3 regions of the Streptomyces sp. NPDC034049 genome follow, and region 1 is predicted to be linked to each of the others. Evidence: riboswitches for the same ligand, from Rfam matches in the RefSeq annotation. Region 1 holds a riboswitch; each other region holds the start of a gene.
The links. Region 1 has a riboswitch for cyclic di-AMP ahead of ACZ52C_RS21580 (M23 family metallopeptidase). Riboswitches for the same ligand answer to the same signal wherever they lie in the genome.
Positions count from the first base shown of each region.

Region 2: another riboswitch for cyclic di-AMP. It lies ahead of ACZ52C_RS13170 (M23 family metallopeptidase); the one in region 1 lies ahead of ACZ52C_RS21580 (M23 family metallopeptidase).
Region 3: another riboswitch for cyclic di-AMP. It lies ahead of ACZ52C_RS15980 (M23 family metallopeptidase); the one in region 1 lies ahead of ACZ52C_RS21580 (M23 family metallopeptidase).

Region 1 is NZ_JBVISJ010000007.1:138,465-141,731, forward strand. It holds gene ACZ52C_RS21575 (M16 family metallopeptidase) at 1-1,303, shown strand, start outside; cyclic di-AMP (ydaO/yuaA leader) riboswitch at 1,506-1,676, shown strand; gene ACZ52C_RS21580 (M23 family metallopeptidase) at 1,690-2,478, shown strand; gene ACZ52C_RS21585 (GntR family transcriptional regulator) at 2,684-3,267, shown strand, end outside.
Region 2 is NZ_JBVISJ010000003.1:772,188-775,454, forward strand. It holds gene ACZ52C_RS13165 (PP2C family protein-serine/threonine phosphatase) at 1-993, shown strand, start outside; cyclic di-AMP (ydaO/yuaA leader) riboswitch at 1,248-1,409, shown strand; gene ACZ52C_RS13170 (M23 family metallopeptidase) at 1,420-2,481, shown strand; gene ACZ52C_RS13175 (aldo/keto reductase) at 2,600-3,267, shown strand, end outside.
Region 3 is NZ_JBVISJ010000004.1:621,083-624,349, forward strand. It holds gene ACZ52C_RS15975 (alpha-galactosidase) at 1-1,480, shown strand, start outside; cyclic di-AMP (ydaO/yuaA leader) riboswitch at 1,783-1,941, shown strand; gene ACZ52C_RS15980 (M23 family metallopeptidase) at 1,946-2,953, shown strand; gene ACZ52C_RS15985 (rhamnogalacturonan lyase family protein) at 3,202-3,267, shown strand, end outside.

The sequences.
Region 1 (3,267 bases):
CACCCTGGACAACGGCATGACCGTGCTGCGCTGCCACCGCCCCGGCCAGCAGGTCGTCGCCGTCGAGGTGCTCCTCGACGCGCCCCTGGACGCCGAGCCCGCCGGCATCGAGGGCGTCGCCACCATCATGACCAGGGCCTTCTCCGAGGGCACCGACAAGCACACGGCCGAGGAGTTCGCCGCCGAGCTGGAGCGGTGCGGCGCCACCCTCGACTCGCACGCCGACCACCCGGGCGTACGCCTGTCCCTCGAAGTGCCCGTCTCGCGGCTGGAGAAGGCCCTCGGCCTGCTCGCCGACGCCCTGCGGGCCCCCGCGTTCGAGGACGGCGAGATCGAGCGGCTGGTGGCCAACCGGCTCGACGAGATCCCGCACGAGACCGCCAACCCCGGCCGCCGGGCCGCCAAGGAGCTCTCCAAGCAGCTGTTCCCGGCCACCTCCCGGATGTCACGGCCCCGCCAGGGCAGCGAGGAGACCGTCGAGGGCATCGACTCCGCGGCCGTTCGCGCCTTCTACGAGCGGCACGTGCGCCCCGCGACGGCCACCGCCGTGGTCGTCGGCGACCTCACCGGGGTCGACCTCGACACGCTGCTCGCCGACACCCTGGGCGCCTGGACCGGCTCCCCGGCCGCGCGGCGACCCGTGCCGTCGGTGAGCGCCGACGACACCGGGCGCGTGATCATCGTGGACCGACCCGGTTCCGTGCAGACCCAGTTGCTCATCGGCCGGGTCGGCGCCGACCGGCACGACCGGGTGTGGCCGGCCCAGGTGCTCGGCACCTACTGCCTCGGCGGCACCCTCACCTCCCGCCTGGACCGCGTCCTGCGCGAGGAGAAGGGCTACACCTACGGCGTGCGGGCGTTCGGCCAGGTGCTGCGGGCCGCGCCCGACGGTTCGGGCATCGCGATGCTCGCCATCAGCGGCTCCGTCGACACCCCCAACACCGGGCCCGCGCTGGACGATCTGTGGACGGTGCTGCGCACCCTCGCCGCCGAGGGCCTGACGGACGCCGAGCGCGATGTCGCCGTGCAGAACCTGGTCGGGGTCGCCCCCCTCAAGTTCGAGACGGCCGCGGCCGTGGCGAGCACGCTGGCCGACCAGGTCGAGCAGTACCTGCCGGACGACTACCAGTCGACGCTGTACCGCCAACTCGCCGCCACCGGCACCGTGGAGGCCACCGCGGCGGCCGTGAGCGCCTTCCCGGTGGACCGTCTGGTGACCGTCCTCGTCGGGGACGCCGCGCAGATCGAGGAGCCGGTCAGGGCCCTCGGAATCGGCGAAGTCACCGTCGTCCCGGCCGAGTAGGGGCGGCCGGACGGACGCGTGTCAGTGGGGCCCTGGTGACGGAAGAGTCACCAGGGCCCCTGTTTGTCCGTATTGATGGCGGAGGTTGTGTGTCTGACCTGTGGCGTAGTTAACAAATCCCGTGATCCGTTTGTTATTTCGAAGACGGCCCACTTAGCGTCGGTCCGGCTGTTCGTCAGAAGTTCGCCGCAGCCGCGGCACCGGACAGTCATCGCCGAGTCCCCATGGCGTGAGCCAGGGGAGCCGGGGACCCACCGAAGTCCCTGGGGTGAATCGGGTGCCCTTCGCGAGCGACGCGAAACGAGGGGTAGCCGTAGGAGACCTTCCTGCTCCGAACCCGTCAGCTAACCCGGTAGGCGAGAAGGAAGGAAAGGACCAGCCACTTCATGGCGTTCACCCGCGCCCCCGGGAAGCACCGCCGTCCCGGCCGTGTGCAGCGCACGACCACGAGGAACGTGGGCGTTGCCGCTCTCACCACCACCGGTGTCCTCGGCACCCTCGCCGGCCCCGCGCTCGCTGCGGAGGAGCCCGCCGTCGAGCAGACCGGCCTGAACCAGATCATCATCCTCGGCGACACGGTCGCCGACCAGGTCGACGCCCAGGCCGTGGCCCAGCAGCAGGCCGCCGAGGTCGCCGCCGTCAAGAAGAAGGCGCAGGAGGAGGCCAGGAAGGCCGCCGCCGAGAAGGCCGAGCAGGAACGTGCCGCCGCCAAGGAGCGCGAGGAGATCAAGGCCCGTGCCGCCCGCGCGGCCGAGCGCGAGCGCCTCAACGCCTACGTCGCCCCCATCAGCGGCTCCTACATCTCCACCGGCTACAAGGCCGGCGGTGCCGTCTGGTCCTCCGGCAGCCACACCGGTGTCGACTTCCACGCCGCGTCCGGCACGGCCGTCCACGCGGTCGGCTCCGGCACCGTCGTCGAGGCGGGCTGGGGCGGTGCCTACGGCAACAACATCGTCATCAAGATGAACGACGGCACGTACACCCAGTACGGCCACCTGTCGTCCATCGGCGTCTCCGTCGGTCAGACGGTCACCCCCGGCCAGCAGATAGGCCTCTCCGGGGCCACCGGCAACGTCACCGGCCCCCATCTGCACTTCGAGGCCCGGACGTCGGCCGAGTACGGCTCGGACATCGACCCCGCCGCGTACCTGCGCTCGCACGGCGTGAACGTCTGACGCGCGCCCCCGCTTCCCAGGAGGCCCCGGCTCACCGAGCCGGGGCTTTCCTTGTTGTGGTGACCCACCACTTGTGACGCACCTCCTGTCCAAAAAATATCCCTGGATTCCGGTCCGCCGTCGGAAATTCCGTCTTCCTGCAATAGAGTCGCTGGAACACACGTCAATCATCGACGTTTCACGGGGATTAAGGCGGAGGTCGGTCATGCGTATTCCGGCGCACTCGGTATGCACGGCGATCCGTGATGACATCGTCGCGGGTGTCTACGAGCGCGGCAGCCGGCTCACCGAGGAACTGCTCGCCCGCCGGTACGGCGTCAGCCGGGTGCCCGTGCGCGAGGCGCTGCGCACGCTGGAGGCCGAGGGGTTCGTGGTGACCCGCCGGCACGCGGGCGCGTGCGTCGCCGAGCCGACCGAGCAGGAGGCCGCCGACCTGCTGGAGATGCGCATGCTGCTGGAGCCCCTGGGGGCCGCCCGCGCCGCGCAGCGCCGCACAGAGGCGCACCTCAAGGTGTTGCGGGGACTGGTCAGGTTGGGCCAGGAGCGGGCCAGGAGGGGCAACAGCGAGGATCTGCGCTCGCTGGGCGGCTGGTTCCACGAAACGCTCGCGCAGGCCTCCGGCAGCCCCGCCCTGACCTCGACACTCGCCCAGCTCCGGCACAAGATCGCCTGGATGTACGTGGTCGATGCGCCGGCCGACCCCGGGGAGTCCTGGGCGGAGCACGGCGGCATCGTGGACGCGGTCGCGCGCGGCGACGGCGACCGGGCCCGCGCGATCACGTCCCTGCA
Region 2 (3,267 bases), on a different contig from region 1:
TTCACCGCGGTCCCCTTCTTCACCGCCGCGCCCCTGGTGACGGCCCCGCTCTTCACGCTGTTCGGCACGGTGGTCGTCGGCGCCGCGTCGGTGGCCGGGATCACCGCCGTGCGCTTCTACTACGACGACGCGGGCCGGGTGGACGCGGTCACCGAGATCGCCACGGTGGCCACGGTCGCCGTACTGGCCGTACTGATCAACCGCCTCGTCCGCCGCAGCGACGCCCGGCTCGCCACCGCCCGGGAGATCGCCGAGGCGGCGCAGCGGGCCGTACTGCCGGTGCCGCAGGAGCGGATCGGCGGGCTGGAGGTCGCCGCGCGGTACGAGGCCGCGCAGGCCGGTGCGTCGATCGGCGGCGATCTGTACGCGGTGCAGGACACGCCCCACGGCGTACGGCTGATCGTCGGCGACGTCCGCGGCAAGGGGCTCGGGGCGGTGTCGGCGGTGGCGGTGCTGATCGGGGCGTTCCGGGAGGCGGCCGAACAGGAGGCGACACTCGAAGCGGTGGCCCAGCGGCTGGAACGCGCGCTGGCCCGGGAGGGAACACGGCGGGAGGCCGCGCGGCGGGACGCGGCGGTGGAGTACGAGGGGTTCGTGACGGCCGTGCTCGCGGAGTTCCCGCACGGCGCCGGCCGTGCCCGGATCGTCAACCGGGGCCACCCCTCCCCTCTGCTGCTGCACGCCGACGGCACCCTGTGCACGCTGGACGCCCGGCAGCCCGCGCTCCCGCTCGGCATGGACGACCTCGGCACCTGGCCCGACCGCGCGGAGGAGACCGGATTCCCGTCCGGCGCCACGCTGCTCTTCTACACCGACGGCCTCTCCGAGGCGCGGGACGCGCACGGCGTCTTCTACGACCCGGCCGCGCGCCTGGCCGGCCGCGGCTTCACCGCCCCGCGCGCCCTGTTGACGACCCTCGCGCAGGAGGTCCGCCGGCACACGGGCGACCGCACCACGGACGACATGGCCCTCCTGGCGGTCCGCCGCCCCTGAGACACGGCCACGCTCGCACACCGATATCACCGAGCGTGTCCGTGTCACCGTGTTCCGTAGAGGAAGTGACGTCCCGTCAAGGCAACTGTTACTCGCGAGTCAAGGTCAACTCGCCCGTTTTCCACCCCTCATGACCCGTAAAGTCCAGCGCGAAGACCGGAACGATCATTCAGAACAGCTTGGAATGGAGTACTCGCGTCTATTAACGTTCGATAACGCAGCGCGGTCGTCCCAGCCGTCACAAGAGACGGCTCCGTGCTCATGCGCCGAATCCCGCAAGGGAACCGGGGAACCACCACCCTGGGGTGAATCGCACGGAAACCGCCGTGGCTGTACGCACGACCGGTTTACGCGCGTAGGAGACCTTCCTGCTCCGAACCCGTCAGCTAACCCGGTAGGCGAGGAGGAAGGAAGGAGTACGCCCACGTGGCGTCGAACCGGTCCGCGACCGAAGCCCCGTTCGTGCCGGCCCAACGTGACGGCGAGAGCCAGACGTTCGGCTACGGCAGCTATGACAGCGACAACGAGGGCCCCTGGCAGGAGTGGAATCCGAACGAGGAGACCCTGCGCCCCGCTCGCGGCCGGCACCGCGTCGCCAAGAAGAGCGGCGTACTCGCCCGTAACGGACTGGCCCGTAGCTCCACGGTCCTCGGCGTCGGTGTCATAGCCGCCGTCAGCGGCGCCGGCATGGCCAGCGCGCAGTCCGGCAAGGCCCCGGTCTCCATATCGATGCCCGACATGCCGAACGTCGGCTCGGTCTTCGAGGACGAGGCCGACGAGCCGGAGCCCGAGGCCTCCAGGACCCCGCTCAGCAGCGCCGGTCTGACCGCCGCCGAGACCGAGCAGGGCACCGCGGACGCCGGCGAGGCGCTGCGTGCCCGCATCATGGCGCAGGCCGAGTCCCAGCAGGACGCCTTCGACAAGGCCGCCGCCGAGGCCGCGCAGACCGCCGCCGCGGACAAGGCCGCCGAGCAGGCCGCCAAGGAGAAGAAGGAAGCCGAGGCCAAGGAGGCCGCCGCCCAGAAGAAGGCGGAGGAGGAGGCCGCGGCGAAGAAGGAAGCCGAGCGTCTCGCCGCCCTGGCGAAGCAGTTCACCCTTCCCACCTCCTCGTACACCCTCACCTCCACCTTCGGTCAGGCCGGCCCGTACTGGTCCTCCGGCTACCACACCGGCCTCGACTTCGCGGCCCCCACCGGCACGCTCATCAAGGCCGTCCACAGCGGCACCATCACGCAGGCCGGCTACGAGGGCTCCTACGGCTACAAGACCGTCCTCACCCTCGATGACGGCACCGAGATCTGGTACGCCCACCAGTCCTCCATCGGCGTCAGCGTCGGCCAGAAGGTCGCCACCGGCGATGTCATCGGCCGCGTCGGCGCCACCGGCAACGTCACGGGCGCCCACCTCCACATGGAGGTCCACCCCGGCGGCTCCAGCAGCGGCATCGACCCGGCGGCCTGGCTCCGCAGCAAGGGCCTGACCCCGTAGCCCGCCGCCCCTCGGCACTGCACAGCGACGCCGCGTAAGCCCCGGGCCTACGCGGCGTTCGTCCTGCCTCGGTGTCGATGGGGAATGCGGGCGTCCGGTCCGCTCGTTGACGTTGGACATGACTTCTCTTCGCAGGCTCGGCACGTCCGACATCGAGGTCTTCCCGCTCGCCCTCGGCGGCAACGTCTTCGGCTGGACGGCGGACGAGGCGCAGTCCTTCGCCGTCCTCGACGCCTACGCCGCCGCGGGCGGCAACTTCATCGACACGGCCGACTCGTACTCGGCCTGGGTCGAGGGCAACGAGGGCGGCGAGTCCGAGCGGATCATCGGCAGGTGGGTCGGGTCCCGCGGCAACCGCGACGACGTGGTCATCGCGACCAAGGTGAGCCAGCACCCCGAGTACCAGGGCCTGACGGCGGCCAACATCAAGGCCGCCGCCGACGCCTCGCTGGCCCGCCTCGGCACGGACCACATCGACCTCTACTACACCCACTTCGACAAGCCCGAAGTCCCCGTCGAGGAGATCATCACCGCCCTCGATGACCTGGTGAAGGCCGGCAAGGTCCGCGCAATAGCCGCCTCCAACATCAGCCCCGAACGCCTGAAGGCCTCCCTGGACTTCTCGGCCGCCGAGGGCCTGGCCCGCTACGTGGCGCTCCAGCCCCACTACAACCTGGTCTCCCGGGACACCTACGAGGGCCCCCTCCAGGCCGTCGCCGCCGACGCCGGCCTCTCCGCCGTCCCGTACTTCGCCCTTGCCAAGGGCTTCCTGACGGGCAAGTACCG
Region 3 (3,267 bases), on a different contig from region 1:
GCCCTGGGTCGCCCTCGACACCGACGCCACCGAGGAGCGCGGCGAGGTCTACGGCTGCGCCCTCGGCTGGTCGGGTTCCTGGCGGATCGCGGTGGCCCAACTCCCGGACGCGCGCGTGCAGATCACCGGCGGCGCCGGATACGACGAATCGGGACTGCTGCGGCTGGAGACGGGCGGGACCTTCACCACGCCCGTCTTCGCGGGCCTCTGGAGCGACGGCGGCTTCGGCGGGGCGAGCCGCGCCTGGCACGCCTACCAGCGGGCGTACGTCATCCCGGACGCCGACCAGGACCGGCCGGTGCTCTTCAACTCCTGGGAGGCAACCGAGTTCGACATCTCCGAGGAGCAGCAGGGAGCCCTCGCGCGGCGGGCTGCGGCCATGGGGGTCGAGCTGTTCGTGGTGGACGACGGCTGGTTCGGGGCGCGGACCAGCGACCGGGCCGGCCTCGGCGACTGGACACCCAATCCCGACCGCTTCCCGAAGGGGCTGCGGCCGCTCGCCGACCATGTGCACGCCCTCGGGATGCAGTTCGGCATCTGGGTCGAGCCGGAGATGGTCAATCCGGACAGCGAGCTGTACCGGGCGCACCCAGAATGGGCACAGTTCCAACCGGGCCGAAAGCGGACAGAACTGCGCAATCAGCTCGTCCTCAATCTCGCGCGCGAGGACGTGCGGGAGTACCTGTGGGAACGGCTCGACACCCTTCTGTCCAGCGCGCCGATCGACTATGTGAAGTGGGATTTCAACCGCTGCTTCACCGACGCGGGCTGGCCGGGGGAGCCCTATCCGCAGAAGCTCTGGGTCGAGCACGTGCACGCCTTCTACGCCCTGCTGGACCGGCTGCGGGCCGCGCACCCGGGGGTCGCCTTCGAGTCGTGCTCGGGTGGCGGCGGCCGGATCGACCTCGGGGTCATGACGCGGACGGACCAGGTGTGGACCTCCGACAACACCGACCCGCTCGACCGGCTCGCCATCCAGCACGGCTTCAGCCAGGTCCATCCGGCCCGGGCCATGGCCGCGTGGGTCACCGACAGCCCGAACAACCAGCTCAACGGGCGGGTCAGCTCGCTGCGGTTCCGGTTCGTCAGCGCCATGGCGGGTGTGCTCGGCGTGGGCGGCGACCTCACCGAGTGGAGCGAGGAGGAGCTGGCCGAGGCCCGGGAGTGGGTCGAGCTGTACAAAAGGATCCGGCCGGTCGTGCAGCGCGGCGACCTGTACCGGCTGCGGCCGCCGACGGGCGGGCTGAGCGCCGTGCAGTACGTCCACGGGGACGATGTCGTCGTCCTCGCCTGGCTCCAGGCGCAGCACTACGGCGAGCCGCTCGCCCCGCTGCGGCTGCGCGGGCTGGACCCGACACGGACGTACGAGTGCCGCGAAACGGGCGAAAAGTACCGGGGTGCCGTGCTGGCGCATCACGGATTGCCGACCGGGCTGCGCGGCGACTTCGATGCGACGGTTGTCCGACTCCGTCGCACTTGAGCCTTCTGTCCGAAATACTGCCGTTAATCCAACAAACCCTGGAATAAAGCCTACTGGGCCGTAGGTGCGTGAGCAGCGTCATATTCGTGACGTTCCGTTGCCGTCATGTCCACGTAATTCGGGCGGATTTCCAGGGAGGTTGGAATGCGCCCTGGACCGGTCTATTACGGAGCGTGATGGTGAATTGAAGTAAGGATCAGGGGAAAAGACGCACAGGAAGTCCCCATGGTTGTCTCTGTGGCCACAAGTCGCTTACGTTCGGCGTCAATCCGGACGGACGCCCAATCCTGCCGCCGACCGGAGCCGCGTACCGACCAGATCCACGGCAGGAGCGGGGGACCCACAGGAATCACCGCCTGTTCCGGTCTCCGGAACGGCTAGGGGTACAGCCGTGCGCAAGCACGGCCGGACATCTCCAGTCCGCACCCGACAGCTCACCTCGCAGGCGCCGGAGAGGAATTCGTCATGCCCGCGAAGGGTAAGCACCGCCGTCCGAAGCCCCAGCGCTTCACTCGCTCGATCGCCGCCGCCGGCACCGGTGGCGCGGCGCTCGCGCTGCCGCTGATCGGAGCCGCCGGCGCCCACGCCGCGACCCCGTCCACCGCTGCCTCGGGTGTTTCCGAGAAGCCGACCACGATCGCCGCCGAGAAGGCCGCGGTCGAGGCGGGCGCACGGATCGAGCAGGCCGAGAAGGCCGCGCAGGCGCAGAAGGGCACCACCAAGAAGGCGGCGCCCAAGACCTATTCGGTGAAGGTCGGCGACTACCTCGCGAAGATCGCGGACGAGCAGAACGTCGAGGGTGGCTGGAAGCGGCTGTACTCGGACAACCGGGAGGCGGTCGGTTCCGACCCCTCGCTGATCCACCCGGGGCTGAAGCTGTCGATCGGTGAGCGGGCCGCGTCGAGCGAGACGTCGCGCTCGTCGTCGAAGCCGCAGCTGTCGCAGTCCTCGAAGCCCAGCGAGCCCGCCAAGGCGCCGAAGCCCTCCGCTCCCGCGAAGCAGGAGTCGAAGGACACCCAGGCGTCGACCTCCACGGCGAGCGGCCAGTCCTCGTCGTCCAACGCCTCCGGCTTCAGCCGGCCCATCACGGGCGCGACCGTCGGCACCGCGTACAAGACCGCCGGCAGCATGTGGTCCAGCGGCTACCACACGGGCGTCGACTTCGTGGCCCCGACCGGGACCAGCCTCAAGGCCGTGGGGGCGGGCACCGTCGTCTCCGCCGGCTGGGGCGGCGCGTACGGCAACCAGGTCGTGATCAGACTCGCCGACGGCTACTACGCCCAGTACGCCCACCTGTCCTCGATCTCCGTCTCCGCGGGTCAGGTGGTCAGCGGTGGGCAGCAGATCGGCCTCTCCGGCGCGACCGGCAACGTCACCGGACCGCACCTGCACTTCGAGATCCGCACCTCCCCGAACTACGGCTCGGACATCGACCCGCTGGCCTACCTCCGCTCGAAGGGCGTCGGCGTCTGACGACCCCGCCCCCTGGCTGACGTCATCTCCACCCGGCGTCCGACGACACCTTCGCCCGGCGTCCGACGTCACCTCCATCCGGCGCCCGCATGCCGAAGGCCGGTCCCTGTGATCAGGGACCGGCCTTCGGCGTTTCATGATCACCGTGTTGCGGTCGTGTGGCATGGCCGAGCGAAGCCTCGACAGTGCCGCGAGAGGCGGGGACAGTGATCCGCGTAAGCGCTTTCTGTCTCTGTGAAGGAGTGTCGGTGCGTACTGCCCGACGTCGAAGAACCGTCTTCCTGACCGCGGCCGCCCTGTTCGCCGGTCTCTTC